DNA from 4 places in the Pantoea sp. UBA4549 genome. Region 3 is predicted to be linked to each of the others. Evidence: predicted binding sites of a transcription regulator. Region 3 holds the regulator's gene; each other region holds the start of a gene.

Region 1 (7,914 bases), on a different contig from region 3:
CAGGCTGCTGTGCAGTGACGCCGCGGCGTTGCCACTGGCACTGTTACCCACCGGACAGGTTCCGGAACGATTTATCTGCCGCGCGTTACAGACGCGCCGCCCTGAAGAAGAACGCACTCATGTCTAATGCTCCCTTTTTAGAAGAAGTGGCGCGCCGCCGTACCTTTGCGATCATCTCGCATCCGGACGCCGGTAAAACCACAATCACCGAAAAAGTCCTGCTGTTCGGACAGGCTATCCAGACCGCCGGTACCGTTAAAGGTCGCGGCTCCAGCCAGCATGCTAAATCAGACTGGATGGAAATGGAGAAGCAGCGTGGTATTTCAATCACCACCTCGGTCATGCAGTTTCCCTATCGTGAAAGCCTGGTCAACCTGCTGGATACGCCGGGACATGAAGACTTCTCGGAAGATACCTATCGCACGCTGACGGCGGTTGACTGCTGTCTGATGGTTATCGATGCGGCGAAAGGGGTCGAGGATCGTACCCGTAAGCTGATGGAAGTGACCCGCCTGCGCGATACGCCTATCATCACCTTTATGAACAAGCTGGACCGCGACATCCGCGATCCGATGGAGCTGCTGGATGAGGTCGAAAGCGAGCTGAAGATCGCCTGCGCGCCCATCACCTGGCCAATCGGCTGCGGCAAGCTGTTTAAAGGGGTTTACCACCTTTATAAAGATGAAACCTATCTCTATCAGAGCGGTAAAGGCCATACCATTCAGGACGTGCGCATTGTAAAAGGACTGGCTAATCCCGATCTCGATGCGGCGGTAGGCGAAGAGCTGGCACAGCAGCTGCGTGATGAGCTGGAGCTGGTGCAGGGCGCCTCACACGAATTTGAGCAGTCGCTGTTTCTGAACGGCGAACTGACGCCGGTGTTCTTCGGGACTGCGCTGGGTAACTTTGGGGTCGATCACATGCTGGATGGCCTGGTCTCCTGGGCGCCTGCGCCGATGCCGCGCAAAACGGACTCCCGCATCGTGGAAGCCCGCGAAGAGAAGTTCAGTGGTTTTGTCTTCAAAATTCAGGCGAATATGGATCCCAAACACCGCGACCGCGTGGCGTTCATGCGTGTAGTATCGGGCCGTTATGAAAAGGGCATGAAACTGCGGCAGGTGCGTACCGGGAAAGATGTGGTGATTTCCGATGCGCTGACCTTTATGGCCGGCGATCGCTCGCATGTTGAAGAGGCGTTCCCCGGCGATATCATTGGTCTGCATAACCACGGTACTATTCAGATCGGTGACACCTTTACTCAGGGTGAGACGATGAAGTTCACCGGCATTCCGAACTTTGCGCCAGAGCTGTTCCGCCGCATCCGCCTGCGCGATCCGCTCAAGCAGAAGCAGCTGCTGAAAGGCCTGGTTCAGCTCTCTGAAGAGGGCGCGGTGCAGGTGTTCCGCCCGGTCCATAACAACGATCTGATTGTAGGTGCCGTCGGCGTGCTGCAGTTTGACGTGGTGGTAGCCCGCCTCAAGAGCGAATATAACGTTGAAGCTATCTATGAAGCGATCAACGTTTCCACCGCCCGCTGGGTCGAGTGCAGCGACGCGAAGAAGTTTGATGACTTCCAGCGTAAAAATGAAGTTAACCTGGCGCTGGATGGGGGAGATAACCTCACCTATATTGCGCCCACGATGGTTAACCTGAATATTACACAGGAACGCTATCCTGATGTGATATTCCGTAAAACCCGCGAACACTGATTCCCCTCTTATTATCAGGACCAGTCATTACTGGTCCTGTTTTTTTGGTTACAGACTCCTCTTAATTACGCTGCAATCCTGACTTTCTGGCGAGATATCAACCACAAAAGCCAGCAAAAGCTGTAATCCCTACTATGATTGTTCTGTCGGACGAAAAAACAGGCCTGCGAGTCTGGTTACGTCCATCTAAGCAACGGCGCCGTTAGCTGTTGTGCATTCGCGCTTGCGGGTGAATTAACTGATAGAAGGATCATATCGATGAATAAGACTAAGATTGCCAAGACCCTGATTGCTGCACTGGCCGGTACGGCGCTGTTAAGCGGTGCGGCATTCGCTGCTGATACCAGCTCGACGGGTTCCAAAATCGATAGTTCTATGAAAAAAGTCGATGGTTTTATGGATGACAGCGGCATTACAGCTAAAGCCAAAGCGGCACTGGTTGATGATGACGCAATTAAAAGCACGGATATCTCCGTCAAAACGCAGCAGGGTGTGGTGACATTAAGCGGTTTTGTTGCCTCGCAGGATCAGGCTGAAAAGGCTGTCGCCCTGGTGCAGAAAGTTGAAGGAGTGAAATCCGTCAGTGACAAACTACACGTCAGAGACAATAAAGAAGGCTCGCTGAAAGGTTATGCCGGTGATGCCGCCACAACCAGCGAAATTAAAGCTAAGCTGTTAGCAGACGACATCGTTCCATCGCGCAATGTGAAGGTGGAAACCACCGATGGCGTGGTTCAGCTGTCAGGAGAAGTGGCGAATCAGGCACAGTCTGAGCGTGCTGAGAAGATCGCAAAAGCCATTGAAGGCGTGAAAAGCGTGAAGAATGACCTCAAGGTGAAATCTTAACGCAGACGGAACGGCATCATTCCGATGCTGTTCCGTATTACAACAGTGAAGTGAAGAATAAGCAGTTCGATTTCTACTATGGTAAAGGAGAGGCTTATGTTTCGTTGGGGTATTATCTTTCTGGTCATTGCACTGATCGCGGCAGCTTTAGGATTCGGCGGTCTGGCAGGCACGGCAGCATGGGCAGCTAAAATTGTCTTTATTGTCGGTATTATTCTGTTCCTGGTTAGCCTGTTTACCGGGCGCAAAAAACTCTGACCAGACACATCAATTGCAGTAACCCGCTAGTGATGTAAAGCGGAGGCCAGTCATTGATGGCAGGGTCTGCCATCGCAACTGCCCGTGCAGTGGGTCAGGGAATGACAATGACTGGTTCTCCGGGATGCCGCTCTGGCCTCCCTCAGAGCAGCAACGACTGAGGGCACACCATTGGGTATACGCATTCCGGTGTCACTGGGTTCATTCGAACCGCTGGCGCTTCAGCCTTTTAAATCCCGTAAAATTGCACTCGTATGCGAAGGTGGCGGCCAGCGCGGTGTGTTTACCGCAGGCGTACTGGACGAATTTCAGCGGGCAGGCTTCAATCCCTTTCATCTGCTGCTGGGCACGTCAGCCGGCGCACAAAACCTCTCTGCCTTTGTCTGCGCCCAGCCGGGCTATGCACGGCGTGTTATTACCCGTTATACCACCAGCAAACAGTTTTTTGATCCGCTGCGCTTTGTGCGTGGTGGCCATCTGATCGATCTCGACTGGCTCATCGATATTACCCGCAGTGAATTTCCGCTGGCACTCAGCAGCGCGCAGAAACTGTTTGCTGGCGGCAGCGAATTTTATATGTGTGCCTGCCGCAGTGACGATTACCAGGCGCATTATTTCAGCCCGGACGACCTGACCTGGCATGACATTATTAAAGCGTCCAGCGCTATCCCGGGCTTTTATCGCAGCGGCGTGCTGATGGATGGCGTCAGCTATCTGGATGGCGGCATCAGCGATGCGATTCCGGTGCGCGAAGCCGCGCGACGCGGCGCGGATACCGTTGTGGTGATCCGGACAACGCCTTCACAGATGTTCTACACGCCGAAATGGTTTCAGCGGATGGAGCGCTGGCTGGGTGACAGTGCGCTGCAGCCGATGATCAACATCCTGCATCATCATGAAGCGAGCTATCGCGAGATCCAGCAGTTCATTGAACAGCCGCCGGGTAATCTGCGCATTGTGGAAATTTGCCCGCCGCGCCCGCTGGCCAGCATGGCGCTCGGCAGCCGCATTGCCGCGCTGAATCAGGATTATCATCTTGGCCGGCGCAGCGGACGCTACTTCCTGGCTACGCTGGGGCAGTGGTTGAGTGATGCAGAGCCGGCACGCCGATCGCTGCCGATCGCGCCGCCCGCCGCGGCTGCAAACGCGCCGGACGCGCGGCCGTTACACACGCCGCCGCTGGCAGGGAATGATGCTGCATGGGATGAAGGATCGCTGGCATGAAATTTATCGACACGCACTGCCACTTTGATTTCCCGCCGTTTACTGACGATCCGGCTGCAAGCATTGCGCAGGCCGCCGCAGCCGGCGTGGAGCGCATTATTGTGCCCTCCACAGACGCAAGCCGTTTCGCACGCGTGATGCAGCTGGCAAAAAATTATCCGGCGCTTTATGCGGCGCTGGGGCTGCATCCGATCAATATAGTCCGTCATCATGACGATCATCTGGATCTGCTCGCTGAGTATCTGCAACAGGCAGACAAAGACTGTATAGCGATCGGTGAGATCGGGCTGGATCTCTATATGAGCGATCCCGATTTTGCAAAGCAGACGCGACTGCTGAACGCGCAGTTCACGCTGGCAAAACGCTTTGATCTGCCGGTGATCCTGCACTCGCGTCGTACTCACGATCAACTGGCGATGCTGCTGCGGCGACACAACCTGCCGCGGCGTGGCGTCGTGCATGGCTTCGCCGGCAGCCAGCAGCAGGCAGAGCGCTTTATTCAGCTCGGTTATGCCATTGGCGTGGGAGGCACCATTACCTATGAGCGCGCCAGTAAAACCCGCCATACCATTGCCAGCCTGCCGCTGGCGTCACTGCTGCTGGAGACTGACGCCCCCGATATGCCGCTGCAGGGTTTTCAGGGGCAGCCTAACCGGCCAGAGCGGGCGCGTAATGTGTTTGAAGTCTTGTGCACACTGCGTCCTGAACCGGCTGATGTGATTGCCGATGCGCTGTGGCAGAACAGCCTGCGTATTTTTGCGTTTTCGTCCTGAACAGCCCTCTGTTGTTTATCAGGTGATACCATTCAGCGCTCTATTTTGTGATAATAATTACATCTGCATTGTGCGTCGTTTCGCTCTTCCTAAGCCTAAAAAAGCGACTTATGACGACATTTTCATGTAATAAGTGAATGTTATATCTTTTTTATGTGATCTGATTCGCAATGGCAGTTCTGCACAATTGTTAAAATAATCACATTACCCGGCAGCTTGCTGCTGGCCTGACTTCCGGAGCCTGTTATGACCGACCTTAATGCTGCTGCGCAGCGTGCGCTGCAACTGATGGATCTTACTACCCTGAATGACGATGACACTGATGAAAAAGTCATTGCGCTGTGTCATCAGGCAAAATCACCTGCGGGCAATACTGCGGCTATCTGTATCTATCCACGCTTTATTCCAATCGCGCGTAAAACGCTGCGCGAGCAGGGCACGCCTGAGGTGCGTATTGCGACCGTGACCAACTTCCCGCACGGTAATGCAGACGTTGAGATCGCACTGGCGGAAACGCGCGCGGCGATTGCTTACGGTGCTGATGAAGTGGATGTGGTGTTTCCGTATCGCGCCCTGATGGCAGGCGATCGCGATACCGGCTTTACGCTGGTGAAAGCGTGCAAAGAAGCGTGTGCGGCAGCGGGCGTACTGCTGAAAGTTATTATTGAGACCGGCGAGCTGAAAGAAGAGGCGCTGATCCGTGCGGCATCAGAAATTGCGATTGATGCCGGGGCTGATTTTATTAAAACCTCAACCGGTAAAGTGCCGGTGAATGCCACGCCGGACGTTGCCGCTATCATGCTGCAGGTTATTCGCGATAAAGGCGTGCAGCAGCAGGTTGGGTTTAAACCGGCCGGCGGTGTACGTACTGCAGAAGATGCCGCTCTTTACCTGAAGCTGGCCGACGATACCCTCGGTGAAGGCTGGGCGGATGCCCGTCACTTCCGCTTTGGCGCCTCCAGCCTGCTGGCAAATCTGCTCAACACGCTGGGCCACGCCACCAGCGGCAGCAAAGCGGGTTACTGATAGCGCCCGGGCCGGACGGTATTGCGGGATTTGACCCGGGCGCCATAAATGGCGTCCCTACGGAAATATTGGATCCCGTGCCCCGCGTAGGGGGCGCATTCATGCGCCCCTGGCCGGCAGATTTAACCCGGGGCGCATTTATGCGCCGCGTACCTACCACCAATCACGGGAGGCAATCTTGTTCCTGCCACAGGAAATCATTCGTAAAAAACGTGACGGACAGCCGCTGAGCGAGGCGGAGATCCGCTTTTTCATCAACGGCGTGCGCGACGAAACCGTTTCGGAAGGACAAATCGCTGCGCTGGCGATGACCATCTATTTTAATGATATGAACCTGCAGGAACGCGTTGCGCTTACCATGGCGATGCGTGACTCAGGATCGGTTCTGAACTGGCAGTCACTGCAGCTCAACGGCCCGGTAGTGGATAAACACTCAACCGGTGGTGTAGGCGATGTGACCTCTCTGATGCTGGGCCCGATGGTCGCCGCCTGCGGTGGATATGTGCCGATGATCTCCGGACGCGGCCTCGGCCATACCGGCGGCACGCTGGATAAGCTTGAAGCCATTCCGGGCTTTGATATCTATCCCAGCGACGATCGTTTCCGCGACATAATCAAACAGGTGGGGGTGGCAATTATCGGCCAGACCCGCTCACTGGCACCCGCGGACAAACGCTTTTACGCCACGCGCGATATTACCGCCACGGTTGACTCCATACCGCTGATTACCGCTTCGATCCTCGCGAAAAAACTCGCAGAAGGGCTGGATGCGCTGGTGATGGATGTCAAAGTAGGCTCGGGCGCCTTTATGCCTACCTTTGCCGCGTCGGAACAGCTGGCGCAGGCGATTGTGCGGGTAGCGAACGGCGCGGGATGCAAAACCACTGCGCTGCTTACCGATATGAATCAGGTTCTGGCCTCCACCGCCGGTAACGCGCTGGAGGTGCGCGAGGCCGTGCAGTTCCTGACCGGCGAGGCGCGTAATCCGCGTCTGTATGAGGTCACTATGGCGCTTTGCGCCGAAATGCTGATTTCCGGCCAGCTGGCAGCGAATGACACCGAGGCGCGGCAGAAACTGCAGCAGGTGCTGGATAACGGTAAAGCTGCTGAGGTATTCGCACGCATGGTGGCGGCCCAGAACGGCCCGACCGATTTTGTCGAGCGAATGGATCACTACCTGCCGGCACCGGCTTTCAGCAGACCGCTCTATGCAGAAAAAGCAGGGATAGTCAGCGCCATGGATACGCGGGCGCTGGGCATGGCGGTGGTGGCGCTGGGCGGCGGGCGGCGGCAGGCCAGTGATGCAATCGACTACAGCGTAGGTCTGAGCAATATGATCGCACTGGGCAGCCGTGCGGATACGCAGCGGCCGCTGGCGGTGATCCATGCCGCATCGGAAGCGCAGTGGCAGGAAGCCGCGCAGGCGGTCAGAGCCGCCATCGTACTGAGCGACCAGGCGCCTGAAACCACGCCCGTGGTGTATCGCCGCATCAGTGAATAGTGGCGTTACTGCGTGCCAGACAGCAGCCATTCAGGTATACTGATCTGATCGCTTTTTTTTGACTTGTCATCGCGCCTGGCGCGCAGGAGACTTGCATGAAACGTGCTTTTATTATGGTTCTCGACTCCTTCGGCATCGGTTCCAGTAAAGATGCTGACAAATTTGGTGATGCCGGATCGGATACGCTGGGTCACATCGCTGAAGCCTGTTTTGAAGGTCGCGCAAATGAAGGGCGCGAAGGCCCGTTACATCTGCCAAACATGACCGCGCTCGGTCTTGGCAAAGCGGCAGAACTCTCGACCGGCCGCTTTCCGCCAGGGCTGGATCCTGAGGCTGAAATCATCGGCGCTTACGCTTACGCCAGCGAACTCTCTTCCGGGAAAGATACCCCTTCCGGCCACTGGGAAATTGCCGGTGTACCGGTCCTGTTCGACTGGGGCTACTTTAGCGATAAAGAGAACAGCTTTCCGCAGGCGCTGCTGGATAAGCTGGTGGAGCGCGCCGGTCTGCCGGGCTATCTCGGTAACTGCCACTCTTCCGGTACAGTGATCCTCGATCAGCTGGGTGAAGAGCATAT
Region 2 (7,914 bases), on a different contig from region 3:
GAGGATGAGATGAGTATTAAAGGCACCGTATTAGAAAAAATTGTGCAGGATAAGGCGCTCTGGATAGCAGAACGCCAGCAGCAGCAGCCGCTGGAGACATTCCACCCGGCACTGCAGCCGGCAACGCGCTCTTTTTATGATGCCCTGCGTGGCACCCGCACCGTTTTTATCCTGGAGTGCAAAAAAGCGTCGCCGTCAAAAGGGGTGATCCGGGCGGATTTCGATCCTGCCGCTATCGCCGCCGTCTATCGTCACCACGCCTCTGCCATTTCAGTTCTGACGGATGAAAAATATTTTCAGGGTGACTTTGCCTTTCTGCCCATTGTCAGCGCGGCGGTTACTCAGCCAGTGCTGTGCAAAGATTTTATCATCGACCCCTATCAGATCTATCTGGCCCGTCACTACCAGGCGGACGCTATCCTGCTGATGCTCTCCGTGCTGGATGATGAGCAGTACCGGCAGCTCGCCGCGGTGGCTCACAGCCTCAGTATGGGCATTCTGACTGAAGTCAGTAATGAAGCGGAGCTGGAGCGGGCCATTGCCCTCGACGCACAGGTGGTAGGGATTAACAACCGCGACCTGCGCGATCTCTCTATCGATCTCAACCGTACCCGCGAGCTGGCACCGCGCCTCAGTCACGGTGTTACCGTCATCAGCGAATCCGGTATTCATAATTATGCACAGGTGCGTGAGCTGAGCCGCTTTGCTAACGGTTTTCTTATCGGCTCGGCGCTGATGGAAGAGGCTGACCTGCCAGCTGCGGTACGCCGCGTGCTGCTGGGTGATAATAAAGTGTGCGGCCTGACGCAGCCGGAAGCGGCCCGTGCGGCCAGTGAAGCGGGTGCGCTGTATGGCGGGTTGATTTTTGCTGAAGGCTCACCGCGCAAAATCGACAGCGCCCAGGCACACCGCGTGATGGCCGCTGCGCCGTTGCGCTATGTGGGCGTATTTCGTAATGCGCCTGCTGGTGACGTTGTCACGCTGGCGGTGGAACTGAATCTGGCAGCCGTACAGCTGCATGGCGATGAAAATCGCGACTACGTTGCCAGACTGCGTCAGGCACTGCCGCCACAGACGCAAATCTGGAAAGCGCTGAGCGTTAAAGAGCGCCTGCCCGCGCGCGACTGGCCACACGTAGATCGCTACGTATTTGACAATGGTCAGGGCGGCAGCGGGCAGCAGTTTGACTGGTCGCTGCTGCAGGGGGAGTCGCTGGACAATGTACTGCTGGCAGGCGGTCTCGCCGCCGATAACTGCGTGACGGCTGCGCAGCTTGGCTGTGCCGGTCTTGATTTCAACTCCGGCGTGGAATCCGCTCCTGGCATTAAAGATGCCGGCAAAATCGCCGCGGTATTTACCACATTACGCGCTTACTAATGTTGCCGGCCCGCCCTGGCGGGCCGTTGAGGAAAGATCAATTATGTCGACGTTATTGAATCCCTATTTTGGTGAATTTGGCGGCCAGTACGTTCCGCAAATCCTGATGCCGGCCCTGCGCCAGCTGGAAGCTGCTTTTGTTGAGGCGCAGCGCGATCCTGAATTTCAGCAGGAGTTTACCGATCTGCTGAAAAATTACGCCGGTCGTCCGACGGCGCTGACCCTGTGCCGCAATCTGACTCAGGGAACAAAGACCCGCCTCTACCTGAAGCGCGAAGATCTGCTGCATGGCGGCGCGCACAAAACTAATCAGGTACTCGGTCAGGCGCTGCTGGCAAAGCGAATGGGAAAAAATGAGATCATTGCGGAAACCGGCGCCGGCCAGCATGGTGTCGCCTCCGCGCTCGCCTGCGCACTGCTCGGCATGAAGTGCCGCATCTATATGGGCGCGAAAGACGTTGAGCGTCAGTCACCCAACGTTTTCCGTATGCGACTGATGGGCGCGGAAGTGATCCCGGTCCATAGCGGCTCAGCTACGCTGAAAGACGCCTGTAATGAGGCGCTGCGCGACTGGTCAGGCAGCTATGAAACCGCACACTATATGCTGGGAACCGCCGCCGGTCCGCACCCCTTCCCGACCATCGTGCGCGAATTCCAGCGTATGATCGGCGAAGAGACCAAAGCGCAGATCCTCGAAGCGGAAGGCCGTCTGCCCGATGCCGTGCTGGCGTGCGTAGGCGGTGGTTCCAACGCGATCGGCATGTTTGCCGATTTCATTGAAGAGAGCAGCGTGGGCCTGATTGGCATTGAGCCCGCTGGTCACGGCATCGAAAGCGGTGAGCACGGCGCGCCGCTGAAGCATGGCCGCGTGGGCATCTACTTCGGTATGAAGGCGCCGATGATGCAGACCGAAGAGGGCCAGATTGAAGAGTCTTATTCAATTTCGGCCGGCCTCGATTTTCCGTCCGTGGGTCCGCAGCATGCACATCTCAACAGCATCGGGCGCGCTGAGTATGTCTCTATTACGGATGACGAGGCGCTCGATGCATTCAAAGCGCTGTGCCGGGCAGAAGGTATTATTCCGGCACTGGAATCGTCTCACGCGCTGGCGCATGCGCTGAAAATGATGCGTGAAAATCCGGAAAAAGAGCAGCTGCTGGTCGTCAACCTTTCCGGTCGCGGTGATAAAGATATTTTCACGGTTCATGACCTGCTTAAAGCGAAGGGAGAGATATGATGGAGCGTTATAATCAGCTGTTTTCACGCCTGTCAGCGCGTCAGGAAGGCGCCTTTGTGCCTTTTGTTACGCTGGGCGATCCTACGCCTGAGCTGTCACTGCAGATTATCGATACGCTGGTTGAAGGTGGCGCTGATGCGCTTGAGCTGGGGATCCCCTTTTCCGATCCGCTGGCAGATGGCCCGACCATTCAGAGCGCCACGCTGCGGGCGTTTGCAGCCGGCACAACGGTTGCGCAGTGCTTTGAGATGCTGCAGGTGGTGCGGCAAAAATACCCCGATCTGCCCATTGGTTTGCTGATGTACGCTAACCTGGTATTCAGCCGCGGCATTGATACATTTTATGCGCAGTGTGCCGCCGCGGGCGTCGACTCGGTGCTGGTCGCTGATGTGCCGATTGAAGAGTCTGCCCCCTTCCGCCAGGCTGCACTGCGTCACAACATCGCGCCGATTTTTATCTGCCCGCCTAATGCCAGCGATGACCTGCTGCGTGAACTGGCTCAGCATGGCCGCGGTTACACGTACCTGCTGTCGCGCGCGGGGGTAACCGGTGCTGAAAATCGCGCCAGTCAGCCGCTGCATCACCTGATTGATAAACTGCGTGAGTTTCAGGCGCCGCCTGCGCTGCAGGGATTCGGCATCTCTGAGCCGGACCAGGTGCGTGAAGCCATTGCAGCAGGCGCAGCGGGGGCAATCTCCGGTTCCGCTATTGTACGTATTATTGAGAAAAATCAGCGCGATCCGGCAACGCTGCTGCGTGAGCTGAAAGCCTTTGTCAGCGGGCTGAAAGCGGCTACCCGCTAAACGTTCTGGCTCCGTCTTCCTGACGGAGCCGCATCCTTTACTCTTTTTCTTCCCCCCTCGTTCTTTTACGCAGAGCGCCGGCTTTTTTCACTTTTTCTCTGCCGGCGGGTTGCCGATTATCCAGGGCCGACCCACACTTACATGCGCCGTTGCGTTACGGTGTGAATCCATCTATGACAGGGAGATAACCAAATGAAATTGTTCAAGGTCGTTGCGGGAATTTTTATGGCTGCATTTGTGGCACTGACACTGAGCGCCTGTGCGCCAACGCCAACTAAAGAAGGCACCGGTGGCTATATCGATGACACCGTCGTTACCACTAAAGTTAAAGCACAGCTGCTGAATGATGAAGCGCTGAAATCCACTGAAATCAACGTTGAGACATTTAAAGGTAAGGTTCAGCTGAGCGGGTTTGTCAGCTCACCACAGATGGCTAACCGTGCCGTATCCGTTACGCGCGGCGTGGCAGGCGTGAAGTCTGTTGTTAACAACATGCAGATCAAGTAATACCGAAAGGGCGGCCCGCAGGTCGCCCTTTTCCTGCTTCAGAAGCGATAGCCCGCCCCAAAGAAAAAGACAAACGGATCGATACGCGTATTAATGTTCTGCTGTACGCCCTGATGTCTGAATTTCACTTCCGTATCAATGTCCATATACCACAGCGACGCATTCAGCATCCAGTCACGGTTAATCTGATAATCCAGCCCCACCTGGCCGGCAATGCCCCAGGAGTCTTTCACGCTCAGATCGCTGAGCTGAGCATCTCTGGCGGTCTGATTCAGCTTTGCATCAAAGAAAGTGGTGTAGTTGATACCGACACCGGCATAAGGGCGCACCGCGCTGTTGCTGTCGAGGAAGTAGTATTGCGCCATCAGCGTCGGCGGCAACTGACGTACCGTGGCCAGGTTACCGGTCGGACCGAGGCCCACTTTATGGCGAAACGGCGTGGCCGCCAGCAGCTCAATCCCGATATGGTCTGTCGCCATCCAGGTCAGTGTCAGCCCCAGCTGCGTATCATTATCAACGCTGAACTCACCCATGTTCAGCACATTATCAGATCCCTCAGTCGGACGGACCGTTGCCGTACCGGCGCGCATAAAAAAGTCACCCGCCTGATGAGCAAGCGCCAGCTGTGGCACAGCCATTGCCAGGAACAGCGCGCATGTTGCCAGTTTCATCATCACTCCTTTGCCTGAATTAAATTTTTTCGCGGCACAGATGTAACGGTTTTCAGCGCAGATTTCATTAACTGGCTGGCAGAATAAATGCTTAGTTAACAATGAATTGATACAGATCAAATTTGCCGGCGCGAAAAAAGATAAAAAACAGGTTGCTGAAGTTTCGCGACGTGATTACTTTGTTGATCCCGAGTGATTTTGGTTCGATGCCTCAGGAGTGGCGGGCGATCAGATGAGCGATATAACCAACCCTTGTATGACCTGTGGCGCCTGCTGCGCCTATTTCCGTGTTTCCTTTTACTGGGCTGAAGCCGATGATGCCGGCGGCGTAGTGCCAGTCGATCTCACTGAGCCACTGAGCCTGCTGATGCGCAATATGCGCGGCACAAACGATCGCACGCCGCGCTGCGTTGCGCTGCAGGGCGAGCCTGGCAGCTGCGTCTCCTGCGGTATCTATGAGCAGCGCCCCTCTCCCTGCCGTGAATTTGCGATGTCAGGAGAGGATGGTGTAGTGAATGAGGCCTGCGACCGTGCCCGCGCCCGTCATGGATTACCAGCCCTGTTTCACCCTTCTTTACCTGACATGACAGAAAGTTATGGTATTCCGGGTGCCAGCCTGCCCGCTTAGCATGTACAATCGCCGGGTTAATTAACCCGGTTTTTTTCAAGGAGTGTACATGTCTATCACGGCAAGCTCGTTATACCGTGACACAGGAAATTTTCTGCGCCATCAGCTGGTCACTATAGTGCTGATGGCGCTGCTGACCTCATTCATTACCGTGATTATCGGGCATGCATTGACGCCTGATGAGGAGCAGCTGTCGCTGCTGAGTCAGAGTGACAGCAGCGCTTCCTCCCTGTTTGAACTGGTACAGAATATGTCGCCCGATCAGCAGCGTATACTGCTGCGCGCCTCGGCAGCGGGTACGCTGGCGGCCCTGATTGGTAACACACTGCTGCTCGGCGGAATGCTCTGCCTGATCCCGCTGGTCTCCGGTGGTCAGCGCGTCAGTGCCCTGCGTGCTATCGGCACCGCTGCACCGCTGCTGCCTAAACTGCTGTTGCAGACCTTTCTGATCACGCTGCTGGTGCAGCTTGGCTTTATGGTGCTGATGGTTCCTGGCATCATGCTCGCTATTTTACTGTCGCTGGCGCCGGTGATGCTGGTCAGTGAAAAAATGGGCGTGATGGGTGCCATGCGCACCAGCATGCGTCTGGCGTGGCAAAATCTCCGCCTGATTGCACCCGCTATTCTGCTGTGGCTGCTGGCAAAAATTGTTCTGATGTTCTTTTTCTCTTCGCTGACGGTTCTGCCCGCCAATATTGCCTCCGTGGTGCTTAACGCGCTGGGTAATCTGGTCTCTGCCGTTTTGATTATTTATTTGTATCGGCTCTATATGCTGTTACGTTAAGGGTTACGGCGCTTCGCTGAGCGCCATAACTGTAGGCTACTGTCCGGACTGGAAACGCTATGAAGCAGTTACTCGACTTTCTCCCCCTGGTCGTTTTCTTTGTTTTTTACAAACTCTACGACATCTACGTTGCATCGGGCGCGCTGGTAGTGGCTACCGGCCTGGCGCTGGTAGTGAGCTGGGTGCTCTATCGCAAGCTGGAAAAGATGACCCTGTTTACCTTTGTGCTGGTGGCCGTGTTCGGTACCCTGACACTGGTGTTTCATAATGATGAGTTCATCAAGTGGAAGGTCACCGTGATCTATTCGCTGTTCGCGCTCGCGCTGCTTTACAGCCAGTGGTTTATGCAGCAGCCCCTGATCCAGACCATGCTGGGCAAAGAGCTGCAGCTGCCCGCTACGGTCTGGCGCCGGCTCAATATTGCCTGGGCGCTGTTCTTTCTGCTGTGCGGCCTTGCCAACATCTACGTTGCGTTCTGGTTACCACAGCCAGTATGGGTTAATTTTAAAGTGTTTGGCCTGACAGGACTGACGCTGCTGTTTACCCTGCTGAGCGGGCTCTATATCTGGCGGCAGATGCCTCAGCAGGAATCAAAATAGTCTTTCCATTGCCCGGTCAGCCGGGCTTTTTTTCACCTGCAGAAGAACTGAGCAATGAACGATAAACATAAGCAGCCACTCGGCGAGATGGTTTTGCGTACGCTGGCTATGCCAGCTGACACCAATGCTAATGGTGATATTTTTGGCGGCTGGTTAATGTCACAGATGGACATGGGCGGTGCGATTCTGGCAAAAGAGATCGCTGAAGGTCGCGTCGTCACGGTTCGTGTCGACGGCATGAGTTTTCTTAAGCCGGTCGCGGTAGGCGATGTGGTCAGCTGCCATGCGCACTGCCTGCGCACCGGCAACAGTTCTATGACCATCAACGTTGAGGTCTGGATCAAAAAGGTTTCATCAGAACCGATAGGCCAGACTTACTGCGCCACCGAAGCAGTGTTTGTTTACGTGGCGGTCGACAGCAGCGGCAAGTCGCGTCCGCTGCCTGCAGATCGCGCCAACCGCAGTCACTGAGCCATAAATACCAGAGCGGCTTTCCCGGCCGCTCTGGTGTCCGTACTACTCGATCTTCGCGCCGCCGTTAATACGAAAGACAATATTCATGGTAATGCCCTGACCTGGCTGGCCTGGCTGATAACGCCACTTTTTAACCTGATCTTTCACGCTGCGCTCGAACATATTGCGCGGCTGTGCCGAAAGAATGGTGACGTTGCCGACCCGGCCGTCACTGTCGACATCAAATTTTACCCGTACGTTGCCCTCAATACGCAGCGCGGCCGCCCGCGCCGGATAAGCAGGTTTGCTGATGCTGAGCGCTTTAGGTCCGGTAGCGTTAACCGGCGCCGTGGCCGTGGCCGCTTTTGGTGCAGTGGCGGGCCGGGGCTGAGTCGCTGCGCGCTCCTGCTTAAACGGATCGGCCCGGTCGGGAGCCGGCTTACGGGGTGCCGGATCCGGTTTTTTCTCTGTCTTCGGTTTTGGTTTTGGTTTCGGCCTGGGTTTTGGCTTTGGCTCCGGTTTTGCAATCGGCACCGGTTCCGCTTTTGGCGGCTCGGGCACGGCCTGCGGTTCGGGTTCTGGCTCCGGCTGGGGTGCCGGCGCTACCACAGCAGGCGCAGGTTCCGGCTGCACCTCAGGTGCGACCATGGTGATGGCGATGGGCTGAGGCGCGGCAGGCAATTCACGTGACTGATGCAACGAGGCATAGAGGATGCCGGCAATAACGGACCCGTGCAGCACCACGGAGAGGATCAGTGAAACAGGCGTACGGGCCGGAAAAGGCGTAGTCAATGTCGTCATAGCAGCTGTGGTCATTGAGTGAGAAGATGAGTTTAAATGCAAATAGCAATCAGT
Region 3 (7,914 bases):
GGCGGGCAACTGATGATAGAGGATGGCATCCGCCAGCAGCCTGAGCTGTGCCGAAATGGTTTTTGCATTCCAGCGGATAACGGCTTCGGCATGACTCTGCTCGACCAGCTTCTGCACTTTCTCCGGCTGGTGCAGGCTGACAGCGATGTGCTCCTGCAGATCGAGTGCCACCTGGAAAGCACGCGTCAGCCGCTTATGGCTGTTGTCGCGACTGGCAGAGAGCATATGCATCTGCTGATAGCAGGTGGTGATCAGATCAACTGCTTTCTGCTGACGCGCCAGCAGCGGTGGCAGCGCTTTCTCCGGATCGGTCAGCTGCGTCAGCAGGGTATATTTGGCATCGCAGTAATCCGCCAGTTCACGATAGAGCAGGCTCAGCGTTTCACGCATCGGCTGCTCTTTCCACAGCCAGTACCAGAACCAGTTAAACAGGCCATACCAGAACGTGCCGCCAATATAGAGCAGCGGCGGCACCCAGATCGGCATGCGTCCTGCCAGACTCAGCGTAAAAATAGCGGCAATCAGCGTGCCGGGCAGCAGACGTCCGTGCAGCGGGCTGATTTCGCCCGTCACGCCAATAAGCAGCGGCAGCACCAGCATAATAAGCGGCAGCGGGATCGCGGCGTCAGTGAGATACTGGATCAGGAAACTGCCGGTGGCGAAAAGCGTACCGCCCACGATCAGACGTTTGAAAAAACGTTTATGCGGCGTATCAAGGCCGGCAATATTGCAGCAGGCGGGCACCAGCGAGAACAGCAGGCCTTTTTGCAGATCGCCACACAGCCATCCCAGCGCGACAGGCAGGCACAGCACCAGCGTCTGACGCAGAGCGTAGTTGACTTCGGGATGGTAGATGATTCGGCGCCACATCAGCTTATCGCAAACAGAAACGGCGTGATGGTGCCATCACGCCGTGGGGGTGAAACAGCTTAGCGGGTGCCGTAGACGACGATGGTTTTACCGTGTGCGGAGATCAGATTCTGATCTTCCAGCATTTTCAGGATGCGGCCAACGGTTTCCCGTGAGCAACCCACGATCTGACCAATCTCCTGACGGGTGATTTTAATTTGCATACCGTCAGGATGCGTCATGGCATCCGGCTGTTTAGCCAGATTAAGCAGCGTCTGTGCAATGCGGCCGGTAACGTCCAGGAAGGCCAGGTTACCCACTTTTTCTGATGTCACCTGCAGGCGACGTGCCATCTGCGCCGACAGGCGCATCAAAATATCCGGGTTAACCTGAATCAGCTGACGAAATTTTTTGTATGAAATTTCAGCAACTTCGCAGGCTGTTTTCGCACGCACCCAGGCACTGCGCTCCTGGCCCTCTTCAAACAGGCCGAGTTCGCCGATGAAATCTCCCTGATTGAGATAGGAGAGGATCATCTCTTTGCCTTCTTCATCTTTAATCAGTACCGCAACGGAACCTTTAACGATGTAGTAGAGCGTTTCTGCTTTTTCACCCTGATGAATCAGCGTGCTTTTGGATGGATATTTGTGAATATGGCAATGGGACAGGAACCATTCGAGTGTAGGGTCTGTTTGCGGTTTGCCGAGAACCATTCGCTATTATCCTCTATTGTAATCGTGCCCAAAATACAGGGGCATTCATTCCCTGTCAGGCGATGAAATCGTCCAGCGCGTCCTGTTAATAAAAATTATCCGGGCGGATGTGTAAGCTCTGCTTTTGATTCTGCCCGTCTTCATCAGCCACGACGAAGAAATTTTCAGCTCTGTTTGTAGCACAGCTTTTGCAGGCTGTCTTGTGTTGTCTCGCTTCAGCAGGCGGGCGATTGCTGTTTGCCGGATGAACGCGTACTCTGGCGCAAAACGCCGCTTCAGGAGAAAGAATAATGCAGGCACGTGTAAAATGGGTGGAAGGGCTGACCTTTCTCGGAGAATCCTCATCGGGACATCAGTTATTAATGGACGGGAATTCAGGCGATAAAGCGCCAAGCCCGATGGAGATGGTACTGATGGCGGCCGGTGGCTGCAGCGCGATTGATGTGGTGTCGATCCTGCAAAAAGGGCGCAATGATGTGGCTGACTGTGAGGTCAAACTCACCTCAGAACGGCGTGAAGAAGCGCCACGTATTTTTACACAGATTAACCTGCATTTTATCGTCAGTGGAAAAGCGCTGAGCGAGAAAGCGGTAGCGCGAGCGGTTGACCTGTCGGCAGAAAAATATTGCTCGGTGGCGATCATGCTCGGCAAAGGCGTGGAGATCACCCATAGCCACGAGGTGGTTGAGCTGTAACAGGCGCCGCTGCACGTCCCTCTGTACCCGTGAAACAGGCTATGCAGGGTCGCCATTCATGGCGACCGATGTTACGCCGACTGGCAGGCACTGACCCTATTCAATCCGCTTGCCTTCGATGAGCCGCTGCACCAGCGGCATCATAATCAGCTCCATCGCCAGCCCCATCTTGCCGCCCGGTACCACCAGCGTATTCATATGCGAAATAAACGATCCCTGAATCATCGCCAGCAGATAGGGGAAAGCGATGCCTTCCAGGCCGCGAAAATGGATCACCACAAAACTCTCATCCAGTGAGGGGATCTCGCGGGCGGCGAACGGATTGGAGGTATCAACGGTCGGTACGCGCTGAAAGTTAAGGTGCGTGCGGGAAAACTGCGGCGTAATGTAATTGATGTAATCTTCCATCGACCGTACCACGGAATCCATTACCGCTTCGCGCGAGTGGCCCCGTTCGCTGGTATCGCGCACCAGTTTCTGGATCCACTCAAGGTTAACGATGGGCACCACGCCAACCAGCAGGTCAACATGCTCTGCCACGTTATGCTGCTGTGTGACCACCCCGCCGTGCAGGCCCTCATAAAACAGCACGTCGGTGTTTTCCGGCAGCGGCTGCCAGGGGGTAAACGTGCCCGGTACCTGATTCCACGGCACCGCTTCGTCATAGGTGTGCAGATATTTACGCGACTCTCCGATGCCGTTTTCACCATAATGCCGGAACGTCTGCTCCAGCAGGCCAAAATCATTGGCGTCCGGACCAAAATAGCTGATGTGACGGCCCAGATCGCGCGCTTTACGGATCGCCATATCCATTTCCGGCCGGGTATAGCGATGAAAACTGTCGCCTTCTACTTCGGCCGCATGCAGCCCCAGCTGCTGAAAAATTTTACGGAAGGCAAGGCTGGTTGTCGTGGTACCGGCGCCGCTGGAACCGGTAACGGCGATAACGGGGTGTCTGGCTGACATACGGGTGCTCCCTGTGAGATCGGGCGATGAGCATTGTTACCATGAATTATCCGGCAGCGCATCAGCCACGAAACTCGCGCCGCGGCATAATATTGACCGTTTCATGCAGCTCAGACCAGACCAGCACCACCTCGCCCTGCTGCAGCTGGCGGCGCACGTCAGCGACTTTCTGCGCCAGGCTACGCTCCTGCTCACCGTAGTCAGTGCCTTCGCGCAGGACAAAACTTTCAATCAGGTTTTCCAGCGTTGTTACTTCCAGTTCCTGCCACGGAATAATCACAATTGTCCATCCAGATAAGTTGAGAGCCACTCCGGCACGCGCTGCTCCAGCCACATATGGGGTTTAAGCAGGCTGCCGCCGACAAAGCCAACGTGTCCACCCTGCTGCGTCAGCTGGTACTCAATTGTGGCAGACAATTGCTGCGGCTGCGGGATCACCGCGTCTGTCATAAAGGGATCGTCTTTGGCGTGAATGATCAGCATCGGCTTGCGCACGCCGGTCAACAGCGGCAGGGCGCTGGCGCGCTGATAGTAATCGCTGGCGTCGAGAAAACCGTGCGCGCGGGCGGTGATCGCATCGTCAAATTCGCGCAGACGACGAAACGCGCGCAGCTGCAGCACATCAACCGGCAGCGTGCCGGGCCAGGCGCGCAGTTTGCGCATTGCATTCTTTTTCAGCTGCGTCAGCAAATAATGCTGATAGAAGCGGGAAAAGCCGATATCCAGTTTTTCACTGCAGGGCGCCAGCGCCAGCGGCGCGGATATCGCCACGGCTGCATCCAGCGGTGCCTCGTTGCCCTGCAGGCCGAGTAAGCAGGCGAGCATGTTACCGCCCAGCGATACGCCCACCGCCGCCGTCGGCACGCTGCCCCATTCCCGCCGCAGCCAGTGCAGGAAATAGGTCGCGTCTTCGGTTTCACCGGAGTGATAAATGCGCTGCAGCCGGTTAGGTTCGCCGCTGCAGCCGCGGAAGTGCATGACCACACCAAGCCAGCCGCGCGCTTTACACGCCTGCATCAGACCGTGTGCGTAAGGGCTGCGAAAGTGGCCTTCAAGCCCGTGGAACATCACCATGCGCGGTTTGTGTTGCGCCCGGGCCGGATCCTCGCTCCAGGCGAGATCGACAAAGTCGCCATCCGGCAGCTCCAGCCGCTGCCAGTGGGGTCTGAGCGTGACGCGCCGCCGCAGCAGGCGCGGCAGCAGGGTCTGCAAATGCGCATTGCCGAAGCCGCGCAGCGGAACAAAAGGATTGCCGGTGACGCAATCTAAATAACCAGGGATAGTGCTTGTCTGATGCATAACTCGCTGATAGCTTCGATGGGTTGTCTGCTTTTAAGGATGAGGAGCATCCGGATACTCATGGAACTCAGTCTTTTTTTGTCGATGTTAGGTTTTCTCTGGGTCGCGGCCATCACGCCGGGGCCCAATAATATGTTACTTACGGCCTCAGGTGCTAATTTTGGCTTTCTGCGCACGCTGCCGCTGCTTATTGGTATCATGCTGGGTATGCAGGTGATGTTGCTGATGGTGGCATTTGGTATCGGCGGCCTGATTCTGCTCTACCCGTCGCTGCATCTGGTGCTGAAGATTGCCGGCAGTCTCTATCTGCTCTGGCTGGCGTGGAAAATTGCGACGGCCACTTATGAGACGCTGGAAACCGAAGATCGCTCGGTAAAGCAGATGCCCTTCTGGCAGGGCGGACTGCTACAGTTAATTAACCCTAAAGCCTGGCTGATGGCGCTGGGAGCGATAGCAAGTTTCAGTCTGGCGGGGGCAGCCTATCAGCATTCCGTGGTGGCGATCAGCATGGGGATGGCGCTGGTGAATCTGCTATCCGGCCTTATCTGGATGGGATTTGGTTCACTGATTGGCCGCCTGCTGCACAGCCCGCGCGCCTGGAAACTGTTTAACCTGGCGATGGGCGCCCTGACCGCTGCCTGTGTGCTGCTGATCTGGCGCTAGGTTAGCTGGATGCGCGCTCCAGACGCTGCCAGGGGAGCACTTCGTGCACGATAGCGGTATGCGGCTGGCGAATGCGGTTCAGCAGTAGCTGCACGCTGCGGGCACCCATCTGATTCATCGGTTGCGCGATGGTGGTCAGCGGCGGATTCAGGCTACTGGTAAACGGAATACCGTCAAAACCCACCACGGCCAGATCCTCCGGTACGCGCAGCCCTGCTTCCAGCGCCGCGTGAATAACACCCACGGCCAGCACATCTGACACAGTAAAAATGGCGTCGGGCGGAGAGGGCTGTGCCAGCAGCGTATGCAGCGCGGCGCTGCCCGCTTCGCAGGAGATATCTTCCGCATACGCTACGCGATTCCACGTCATATTCAGCGCTGTCAGCGCCTCGCGGTAGCCGCTTTCACGCTGATGTGAATAGAGATAGCGCATGTCGCAGTTGACCAGCGCAATCTGTTTTCGGCCTTTTCCTGCCAGGTACTGCACCGTCTCAAAGGCCGCCTGCCGGTTATCAATGGTCACGCTGGATGCATTAATAGAGGGATCATATTCGGCGCACTGCACCCACGGCGCATCGCCAATCAGATCTTTTAATCCCTGCAAACAGGCGGCGGCATCCATGGTGATCACACCATCAACGACCTTGCCGGCCAGCAGCGCCAGATAAGCGGTTTCACGTCGCAGCTGAGAGGCGCTGTTGCAGAGCAAAATATGATAACCCTGCGCCTCTGCCTCCGCTTCAATCCCCTGTACCACGCGTGAGCAGAAGGGATTGGTAATATCTGAAATCAGCACCAGCAGCATGTTGCTTTGCGCCGTGCGCAGCTGGCGCGCCAGCAAATTAGGCTGATAGTCGCATGCGCTGATCGCCGCCAGCACTTTGCTGCGCGTATCGGGGCGCACGCCGGGGTGCTGGTTCAGAACCCGGGAAACGGTAGCTTTTGATACGCCTGCCAGGCGTGCGACTTTTTCGATGGACATAGAAATAACAACCGCCAGTCAGGTGAGGAAATCAGGAAGAGATCAATAACACAGTCAGGATGTGAGCGCCTGACAAATTTGTCACCGTTTCTGTCCGGCCTATTTGCTTTTTTTGCATAGCCTTGCCTGATGTTGATCTAAGAACTGATTGGCATGAGGGATAATTTTTAATTCCTTTATGAAACTTTCGCCGCTGGCGACACTGCCGTCATAACTTCACTTCGGGGAACAGGATGATGGCAATGCAAAAAACAGTAATTTCGCTGGCGGCGGCGCTGGGACTGATAGCGTTTCAGGCGCAGGCGCTCAATGTCACCGTGGCGTATCAGACCTCTGCAGAGCCTGCCAAAGTCGCCCAGGCGGATAACACCTTTGCCCGGGAGAGCGGGGCAACCGTGGACTGGCGCAAGTTCGACAGCGGGGCCAGCGTGCTGCGTGCGCTGGCGTCGGGCGATGTGCAGATTGGTAATATCGGCTCAAGCCCGCTGGCGATCGCTGCCACACAGCAGCTGCCGATTGAAGCGTTTCTGCTTGCCTCACAGCTGGGTAACTCCGAGGCGCTGGTGGTCAAAAAAGAGATCAGCGATCCGGCACAGCTGAAAGGCAAACGTATTGCCGTGCCTTTCATCTCCACGACCCATTACAGCCTGCTGGCAGCGCTGAAACACTGGGGCATTAAGCCTTCAGAGGTGCAGTTAGTGAACCTGCAGCCGCCTGCAATCGTTGCCGCCTGGCAGCGTGGCGATATTGACGGTGCGTACGTCTGGGCGCCCGCCGTGAATGAACTGGAAAAAGAGGGGCATGTGCTGACCGATTCCTCGCAGGTGGGGCAATGGGGCTCACCAACGCTGGATGTCTGGGTAGTGCGTAAAGATTTTGCGCAGCAGCATCCGGAGGTGGTGACCGCGTTTGCCCGCAGCGCCATTAACGCGCAGCAGGCCTATCTCGCTCAGCCTGAACAGTGGCTGAAGCAGCCGGATAACCTCAGCAAGCTGTCGCGTCTGAGCGGCGTGCCGGAAGGCGATGTGCCGGGCCTGGTTAAAGGTAATACCTACCTGACGGCACAACAGCAGGTTGAGCAACTCGGTAAACCGGTGAATCAAGCCATTGTCGATACCGTGCATTTCCTGAAAGAGCAGGGGCGGGTACCTGAAGCGGCCGGCGACTACAGCCGCTTTGTTACCAGCCGCTTTGTTGCACCTTTAGCGAAATAACGGAGGCCGTATGCTTAGCGTCACGCATCTCAACGCACGTTATGCCGGTCAGCCCGTACTGCAGGATATCCATCTGCAGCTGGACAGCCGTGAATTGCTGGTGGTGCTGGGGCCGTCCGGCTGTGGCAAAACCACGCTGCTGAACTTAATTGCCGGCTTTCTGCCGCTGGAGTCCGGCAGCATTACGCTGGATGGCAAGGCGGTGACCGGGCCAGGCGCCGGGCGCGGCGTGGTGTTTCAGAATGAAGGGCTGCTGCCGTGGCGCAATGTGATCGATAACGTGGCATTGGGTCTGCAGCTGGCCGGTATGGCAAAAGCGGAACGTCATGCCGTTGCCCGCCGGCTGATCCGCAACGTCGGTCTGGAAGGGGCAGAAAAACGTTTTATCTGGCAGCTCTCCGGGGGGCAACGTCAGCGCGTGGGAATTGCGCGTGCGCTGGCGGCCGATCCGCAGCTGCTGCTGCTGGATGAGCCCTTTGGCGCGCTGGATGCGTTTACCCGCGAGCAGATGCAAACCCTGTTGCTGACGCTGT
Region 4 (7,914 bases), on a different contig from region 3:
CTGGAGGAGATAGCCAGTAAAAAACGCGCCGAATATCGCCGGCGCTACACGCTGCTCGATAGCCTGAAAGAGCAGGTTCAGCAGGCCGCCGGCTGCGCTCACCGCGCAAACCGTGCAGCCTGAACAGCTTCAGAACGGCTGTTTTGCGTAGCCGGTCATGACTTTCAGACCCATTTCACGTCCCAGCGCGGTCATCGGATGCACTACCACCAGGCCGCGCACGCTTTTCTTCAGCGCACCCATGTTGGCCTGCTCTTTTTTCGTGATTTCACGGCTGAATGGCAGCTGCTGCAGCTGCTGTGCTTCTTTGCTCAGCTTTTCATCACGCACGCCGCGCAGACGTTCAATCTCCTGCACCAGCGTCTCTTTCTCTTTCAGCAGCGCGCCCAGCTTTTCAGCGTCACCCGCTTCCAGCAGCTGGGGCTCTTTGCGGTTCAGTGCGTCCAGCTGATCGCTGAGGCGTTTGATCTCGGCTTTGACTTGTTCTTTCATTGGAAAAACTCATTAAGGAAAACAGGGAAAGGATACATTAATTTATGCCGGGCGGGCAGTATGACTGTTCGATACACCGCTGCCTGACGTCAGACAGCGGGCTTTTTAAATGCCTGCTTGTGCGAAATACGTGAAATAAGTTCGGTCAGAGAGAGCACCATGGTGGATCGCACCATCTGCAGATAACGCTGCTGCTGCATAATGCGCAGCGCCTCATCATCGCGGATGAAGTCGGGTTTTGGCGGCCAGGCGACCACGCAGTGCAGTTCATTAAACGGGCCCAGCACTTCATCATCGGTAAAGCGATAGTCGCTGGCGTCGTGATTCAGCTCTTCGCGTAGCGTCAGCAGCAGTTCGCAATCCTCATACTCCTGACGCGTAATCACGCCAAGCCCGTAAACAAGCTTAAGCCGGACCGACAGCTCGCCCAGCGGGCCATCTCCCAGCAGCAGCGGCTCAACGGCGTACCTTACGGCATAATCATCTTTGCGAAAGACCTGCAGCACCAGCAGATTAACCGCTTCTGCCAGCAGTTCAACTGCAGCAATCAGAAAGCTTCTCACCGAACGACCGGCGTTCAGGCGCTCAAGCACCTGGTTTTCAAAAGCCTGCTTCTCTTCCATCATTGCCTGCATCGTTCAGCTACCATCTGCGGGCGCAACGTGGTTGCGCCCGGTTTGCTCACCAGAGGGCGCGCATTATGCCATAGCGTCGTAAGCGCTCACCACAGCCTGTACTGCCTTGCTCTCCGGCTCCAGTCCGGAAATGTTTACCAGCGCGCCCGCTACGCCCTGTTCCGCGATCAGCGTGGCCAGCTCCTGCGCCTGCGGATCGGCATCGCTGCGATAGTGCATTGCGGCCGCGATCCCCTGCACCAGATTACCGTGCGGCAGCTGATATTCCAGCGTACCGAGCAGCGGTTTAACCAGACGATCGCCCGCGCTCAGCTTGCGCAGCGGCTGACGTCCCACACGCTCGACGTCATCTTTCAGGTAAGGGTTTTCAAAGCGGGTAAGGATTTTGCTGATGTACGCCGCATGTTTTTCTGCATCAAAACCGTAGCGCCTGATCAGAACGGCGCCGCTCTCCTGCATGGCCCCCTCAACCACCGCGCGAATGCGGCTATCCAGGATCGCATCGCGAATGGTCGCATGACCCGCCAGTTTGCCCAGATAAGCGGTAATGGCGTGACCGGTGTTAAGCGTAAAGAGTTTGCGTTCAACAAACGCCATCAGGTTGTCTGTCAGCTCCATGCCCGGGATCGCCGGTAGCGTGCCTTTAAACTGCGTTTTATCAACAATCCATTCGCTGAAGGTCTCAACGGTCACTTCCAGCGGATCGCTGCTGCTGGCTTCAGAAGGGGGAACAATGCGATCCACCGCGGAATCAACAAAGCCGACGTGCGCTTCTGCCCAGGCGTGGTGCTGCGCCGGCAGCGCCTTCAGGACATGCTGTTTTAGCTGACTGGTGCCACGCACCATATTTTCGCAGGCGATGATATTGAGCGGCTGCGTATTTCCCTGGTCGTGACGTGCGATCAGACCCTGTGCCACACTGCCGGCAATACGTTCAAGGATCTGCGGTCCGACGGCGGTAGTGACCAGATCGACTTCAGCGATCAGCGCGATGATGTCATCGCTGGTGCTGTTAACGGCGCTGACGCCGGTGACCGTTTCCGTTTTTGCCTGTTCGCCAACAACATGAACCGGATAGGCGTGACGGGCGTTGAGGGCGTCCAGGACGACCTGATTGACGTCAGCAAAGATCAGCTCAATACCGGCATCTGCCAGCAGTTTGCCGATAAATCCGCGACCAATATTGCCTGCTCCAAAATGTAACGCTTTCATAAAATTGACCCATCTCAAATAGCGAAAGGGCGGGCATTTCCGCCCCGAAAACAGGGCGGGCCTGCCCGCCCCGGGGAAAAAACTGCTGGCTGATTACGCTTTTACGCCGCTGCCTGAGAGCAGATCCAGCACTTCCTGCACGCTGCGGGTCTGCGCCAGCCGTTCAATCACGCTGTCATCATCCAGCGCGTTGGTCAGGCTGGTGATCACCTGAATGTGCTCATTGTTGCGGGCCGCAATGCCGATTACCAGGCGTGCAACCTCATCCGGCTCATCGCCAAACTGTACGCCTGCCGGATACTGACAGAACACTACGCCTGTTTTCAGCACGCGATCTTTCGCTTCTACCGTACCGTGCGGAACCGCAATCGACTCACCCAGATACGTTGGCGTCAGCTTTTCACGCGCCAGCATCGCTTCAACGTATTCTGGCTGGACATAGCCGCCTTTTACCAGCTGCTCACCGGCAAAGCGGATCGCCTGCTCTTTGTTGCTGGCGGTCAGGTCGAGGAATACGTTATCAGTACCGAGCTTAAACAGGTGCGTATTCTCATTATCAAAGCTGTCTGCCAGCGTTGTCTGCACCGTTTCGCGATGCGTCACGCTGCGGTTTACCGTCACCAGACGCTCGGTCAGGTTGGTGTAGAGCGCGCTATCAAGGAAGTTATTCAGCGAGATATGCTGTGCCTGAGGTGCCTGTCGCATTGCCCGCTCTGTGAGATCGCGGTGCGTGATCACCAGATCAACATCACCCGGCAGCGCGTTAATCGCGCTGTTCGTCACCGAGACACTGGTGAGGCCCGCATCCTGAACTTTTTTGCGCAGCACGCCGGCACCCATAGCGCTGGAGCCCATACCGGCGTCACAGGCAACGATGATTTTACGCACGTGGCTTACGTCTACGCTGTTAGCGTCGGCCACAACCGGCGCGCCTGCAACCGGCTGACCTTTCGACTGCGCTTTCATGTCACGCATACGCTGGGTGGCCGCTTCAATATCATCCTCTTCTTTGACTTTGCTGGTTTTCAGCAGAATGGAAGAGACAACAAAAGAGACGGCAAATGCGGCCACGATAGCGGCAACGTTAGCAAAATAGGCGCCTTTCGGCGTCATCGCCAGCACGGCCAGAATGGAACCTGGTGAAGCCGGCGAAACCAGACCGCCATTGAGCAGCGTCAGCGTAAATACGCCGGTCATACCGCCCAGGATCACCGCCAGCAGCAGACGCGGTGCCATCAGCACATACGGGAAGTAAATTTCGTGGATGCCACCCAGGAAGTGGATAATGGCTGCACCCCCCGCTGACTGTTTAGCGCTGCCGCGACCAAAGATCATGTAGGCAACCAGCACGCCCATGCCCGGGCCTGGGTTGGCTTCAATCAGGAAAAAGATCGATTTACCTGCTTCGCTCGCCTGCTGAATACCCAGCGGCGAGAAAATGCCGTGGTTAATAGCGTTGTTAAGGAACAGGATTTTTGCGGGTTCAACAAAAATAGAGGTCAGCGGCAGCAGGTTGTTCTGCACCATCAGGTTGACCCCGGCGGCGAGAATGTGCGACAGCCCCTGCACCAGCGGACCAATCGCCAGGAACGCCAGCAGCGCCAGCAGCATACCGATGATGCCGGCGGAGAAGTTATTCACCAGCATTTCGAAACCGCTTTTGATCTTGCCGTCAACGGCCCGGTCAAACGCGCGAATTGCCCAGCCGCCCAGCGGTCCGGCAAGCATCGCGCCGAGGAACATCGGCATATCAGCACCGACAATGACGCCCATGGTTGTAATCGCACCGACAACGCCACCGCGATCGCCGCCAACCAGACGGCCGCCGGTAAAGCCGATCAGCAGCGGCAGCAGATAGGTGATCATCGGACCGACGAGCTTCGCCAGCGTTTCGTTCGGGATCCACCCGGTTGGAATAAACAGCGCGGTGATGATACCCCATGCGATAAACGCACCGATGTTAGGCATCACCATATTACTCAGAAAGCGACCAAAGCTCTGCACTCTGACCTTGACTGATGAGGACATAAACCCACCCCTTATTGAGACGCGCTGCAACAGGAGCGCGCATTTGTTTTTGTTGAGACGTTACGGCGGGGGCCGCGGCATTACTGTATGCAGGCGGACTCTAGCACTAGTTAAGGGGCGTGCGTAGCGTCCTGAATTAGTGTGATCTATATCACGCAAAAGTGGGGTGGGCAGGGGGGTGTAACGTGATTTGTATCACACAAAAGCGGCTTAAAAAAACAGCAGTGCCGGAAAATTGCGCAAAAAAGCGGCCTTTTTGTGATAAGGCTCACCTTTTAGCGATGAGGTTTTATTACAAAAGTGTGATTCCAGTCACAAACAATTTCTGGTCATAATTGCGCCAGATCACAGGCGGGCAGATAAAGCGGCAGACCGTTATAAAGCGAAGCGCAGCAAGAATCGGGCAGTGGTAATACTGCCCGAGCCCAGCGTTATTGCCAGGAACCCTGTACGGCATTTTGCGCCTGCGTAAGCGCCTGCGCGTTTGCTGACAGCTCGCTCATGAGCGCATTGTACTGAGTGGCCTGATCCTGCGTCGGGAACTGTACGCCGCCATCATTAAAACTGACACGCGTTCCCTGCGATTGCAGATAATCACCGGTCTGTACTGCGCTCTGGCTCAGCGCCTGCAGCTTAGGCAGCAGCGGGATCAGCGTGCCTGCCGGCTGGGTAACCACTTTCGCGTAGGCTGCGTCATACGACTTTTTCAAATCGTCGGGCTGTTTAAGCGTGGCCTTGCTGCTGTCGGCCTGCATTTTCGCGCTCTGGATCTGCTGAGTCAGAACGCTGAGATTACCGCTGACCTGGCGCAGGGTATCGCGGCGGGTCAGATAATCCTGCGGAACGCGAATTGCAGCCAGCTCATCGACAACCGGACGCATTCCCTGTTCCGTGGCCTGGCTCACCTGCTGAGAAAAGCCATACAGAATGGCATAGTCGCTGGCATAGTTACCGAAGGTCTGCTTCTGATTCTCACTCAGCGCCGGCAGATGTTCACCGCTGCGCATCACGGTATTTTGCAGAAAATCGTTAAACGCTTTGCGCTGATCGCCCTCTTTGTCACCGCAGGCGGTGAGTTGTAATACAACCAGCGCGCTGGCAAGCAGCATGCCGGTACGCATCCAGATGCGGGAAGTTCCTGACGCCATGTTTCAACTCCTGTCGTGACAAAATGGCAATGTATGAATCGCTGAGAATGGTCCTAAAGAATAGTGCAATGGCCTGGCCTGCACAATGACCGAAAGATGTGCAGCGCGGCACGCTCAGGTTAGCGCACCAGCACGGCGTATTAAGGGGTCTTTCTCCGGTAAGCCGCTGCAGGGCAGCCGCCGCGTTTTATCTCCTGACTGGCAGTCAATCTGAAGGAGAACGCGTAGTAAGGCCGGCCTCATTCATCACCTTTCTTTTAATATGCATCAGACGGGTGCATGTCTGCTCTATTATTGCGCATTATCCGCACAAAAATGCCACAGCGGTGGTGCAAAAGTCCTGCAGGATGCGGAATGCAAACCTGGCGCTATTTTTGCTCTATTCCGGGTGGGTTCAGAGTGTGACAGACAGCAAGTTTTTACCTGACAGGCACTTAAGTGTTATTGCAGGTTTTAGCCATAAGCAAGATGAAAAAATAATCAAAAAACAGGCAGCAATTCCTGGAATCTGACCCATACTAAGAAACCCGGCAATTATTGCATTGCGCTGACATGTTTTGCAGCGTCCAGCAGGCTGTGTCCCGTAACGGTTTTATAACTCTAACGTCCAAACCGCTGCGGGATGCAGCCTGATAAAGCCTGGTTTCAGCATCATTTGATGCTTACCTCTCTACTTTCACGTGCTTCATAGTGAGTTTTAAGGAGTTCTCTATGGAATTAAAAGATCCAATGGTTGAATTACTCAGCAGTCTTGAGCAAATTGTTTTGACACGTGATGCCAAGCCTTCTGTATCAGATATTGCACTTAACACGGTGTCAGTTCCCGAGCCACAGCGTTTACGTGAGATGACCGGCATGCAGGTGGATGAATTCGCCCGCGTAATGGGGGTGAGCGTCTCATCAGTGAAAAGCTGGGAAGCGCAACGCACGCGCCCCTCCGCTACGGCACGCAAATTGATGAAGTTGCTGCAGGCGAATCCCTATCTGGGACGGCAGCTGCTTGAGTAACAGAATTACCGCTTCTCCGACCCGCCTGCACGGCGGGTTTTTTATTCCAGCGTTTCAAACTTAGCCGCCTGACGGGCAAACCAGCTTTCCGGAACGTTATAGGGAGGCTGCGACAACTGCTGCAATCCCTGTTTAATATTTTGATGTGCCTGCTGCCAGAGCTGTTTATCGCCCTGCAGCAGCAGCTGGATCTGCACCTGCTTCTCAATCAGATAGACGCGCGCAAAATCCGGGTCAAACTGCACGATCGCACGGGTATTATCGATAATATCTGCCAGTTTTATCGTCTGCGCGTCGGGCGAGGCGTCTGCCGTATGCCGAAAATGTGCCAGCTTGCGCGCCGCACGGTTTCTGGCCTGCGGCTGCGCGCTGTCGGTCAGCATAGCGACCAGCCCGGCCACGCGCTGGCCAAACTGCTGCTCAATATCCTGCAGCGTACTGGATGTGTCTTCTACCGTGTCGTGCAGCCAGGCAGCAGCCAGCATCTCTTCATCATCGGTGACGCTGCGCACCAGTTCAGCCACTGCCTGCGGGTGAACGATATAGGGCTCATCGGTATATTTACGCCGCTGGCCTGTAGCCGCATGAAGCTCAGTGGCAAAACGACGCGCCTGCTCCTCCAGTGAATCCTGCATCTTCACTCTCCCGTGAAAAGTAGCTTGCAATTATCTAGTGCGCTATATATATTGGTTTGCATGAACAGTAATCAAGATGGCAAAAAAGTGAAGCGTCCGCCACTCCAGGTTGATCAGCATCTCTGTTTCGCACTCTACTCAGCCAATCTGGCGATGCATAAAGTCTATCGTCAGCAGCTGGCAGCGCTCAATATCACCTATCCGCAGTATCTGGTGATGCTGGTGCTCTGGGCGCAGGATGATGTCACGGTGTCAGAGATTGGCGAACAGCTGTTTCTTGATTCCGCTACGCTGACGCCGCTGCTTAAGCGAATGGAAACTGCCGGGCTGGTGCGCCGGCAGCGTTCACGCCAGGATGAACGCCAGGTCGTGGTGACGCTGACCGATGAGGGACGTGCGTTACAGGCGCGTGCCGCTGCGATTCCGGAAGCGGTGCAGTGTGCCACTGCCTGCGATACCGACACAATGGCAGCGCTGAAACAGCAGCTTGATATGCTGCGAACTAATCTGAACCGCGCAGGCTGACTGCGCAGGTAAGAAAGCATTAACCCCGGCGCGGATAAGTAGCGCGCTATTATATAGCGAATGGAGATAAAGTATGTCTTTAGAGAAAGTAGTGTATACCGCTAAAGCAAAAGCAACCGGTGGCCGTGATGGTCGTGCAACCTCCTCTGACAATGTGCTGGACGTCAAGCTGGGCGTACCAAAAGAGATGGGCGGTGCCGGCGGTGAGGCGACCAATCCGGAACAGCTGTT

What was found. The regulator CRP, encoded in region 3, controls carbon source genes, mostly activating them, when cyclic AMP is high. The targets are predictions, from matches to a motif close to ATGTGANNNNNNTCACAT.
Region 1: a site for CRP is predicted at 4,964-4,981, ahead of deoC (deoxyribose-phosphate aldolase). Genes of this name have one in related genera too.
Region 2: a site for CRP is predicted at 4,700-4,717, ahead of ompW (outer membrane protein OmpW). Genes of this name have one in related genera too.
Region 4: a site for CRP is predicted at 4,507-4,524, ahead of B3041_RS06260 (PTS mannitol transporter subunit IICBA). Genes of this name have one in related genera too.

The regions. Positions count from the first base shown of each region.
Region 1 is NZ_DGLH01000018.1:14,890-22,803, reverse strand. Features, by position in the region: gene prfC (peptide chain release factor 3) at 120-1,709, shown strand; gene osmY (molecular chaperone OsmY) at 1,968-2,555, shown strand; gene B3041_RS15875 (DUF1328 domain-containing protein) at 2,652-2,813, shown strand; gene B3041_RS15870 (patatin-like phospholipase family protein) at 2,985-4,037, shown strand; gene B3041_RS15865 (TatD family hydrolase) at 4,034-4,810, shown strand; gene deoC (deoxyribose-phosphate aldolase) at 5,057-5,836, shown strand; gene deoA (thymidine phosphorylase) at 6,015-7,337, shown strand; gene deoB (phosphopentomutase) at 7,433-7,914, shown strand, end outside.
Region 2 is NZ_DGLH01000009.1:285,152-293,065, reverse strand. Features, by position in the region: partial or broken gene trpD (bifunctional anthranilate synthase glutamate amidotransferase component TrpG/anthranilate phosphoribosyltransferase TrpD) at 1-8, shown strand, start outside; gene trpCF (bifunctional indole-3-glycerol-phosphate synthase TrpC/phosphoribosylanthranilate isomerase TrpF) at 16-1,377, shown strand; gene trpB (tryptophan synthase subunit beta) at 1,421-2,614, shown strand; gene trpA (tryptophan synthase subunit alpha) at 2,614-3,417, shown strand; gene B3041_RS08105 (BON domain-containing protein) at 3,610-3,924, shown strand; gene ompW (outer membrane protein OmpW) at 3,963-4,595, opposite strand; gene B3041_RS08095 (YkgJ family cysteine cluster protein) at 4,828-5,223, shown strand; gene B3041_RS08090 (YciC family protein) at 5,273-6,007, shown strand; gene B3041_RS08085 (septation protein A) at 6,067-6,606, shown strand; gene yciA (acyl-CoA thioester hydrolase YciA) at 6,661-7,077, shown strand; gene B3041_RS08075 (energy transducer TonB) at 7,123-7,860, opposite strand.
Region 3 is NZ_DGLH01000012.1:124,446-132,359, forward strand. Features, by position in the region: gene B3041_RS12400 (YccS/YhfK family putative transporter) at 1-870, opposite strand, end outside; gene crp (cAMP-activated global transcriptional regulator CRP) at 930-1,562, opposite strand; gene B3041_RS12410 (OsmC family protein) at 1,853-2,257, shown strand; gene B3041_RS12415 (phosphoribulokinase) at 2,354-3,223, opposite strand; gene B3041_RS12420 (YheU family protein) at 3,285-3,503, opposite strand; gene B3041_RS12425 (hydrolase) at 3,500-4,522, opposite strand; gene B3041_RS12430 (LysE family translocator) at 4,583-5,185, shown strand; gene B3041_RS12435 (LacI family DNA-binding transcriptional regulator) at 5,187-6,167, opposite strand; gene tauA (taurine ABC transporter substrate-binding protein) at 6,401-7,381, shown strand; gene tauB (taurine ABC transporter ATP-binding subunit) at 7,392-7,914, shown strand, end outside.
Region 4 is NZ_DGLH01000008.1:101,746-109,659, reverse strand. Features, by position in the region: gene B3041_RS06280 (VirK/YbjX family protein) at 1-123, shown strand, start outside; gene B3041_RS06275 (YibL family ribosome-associated protein) at 130-492, opposite strand; gene mtlR (mannitol operon repressor MtlR) at 582-1,127, opposite strand; gene mtlD (mannitol-1-phosphate 5-dehydrogenase) at 1,191-2,339, opposite strand; gene B3041_RS06260 (PTS mannitol transporter subunit IICBA) at 2,433-4,367, opposite strand; gene B3041_RS06255 (DUF3053 domain-containing protein) at 4,799-5,515, opposite strand; gene B3041_RS06250 (HTH-type transcriptional regulator) at 6,227-6,523, shown strand; gene B3041_RS06245 (HD domain-containing protein) at 6,565-7,158, opposite strand; gene B3041_RS06240 (MarR family winged helix-turn-helix transcriptional regulator) at 7,219-7,683, shown strand; gene B3041_RS06235 (organic hydroperoxide resistance protein) at 7,757-7,914, shown strand, end outside.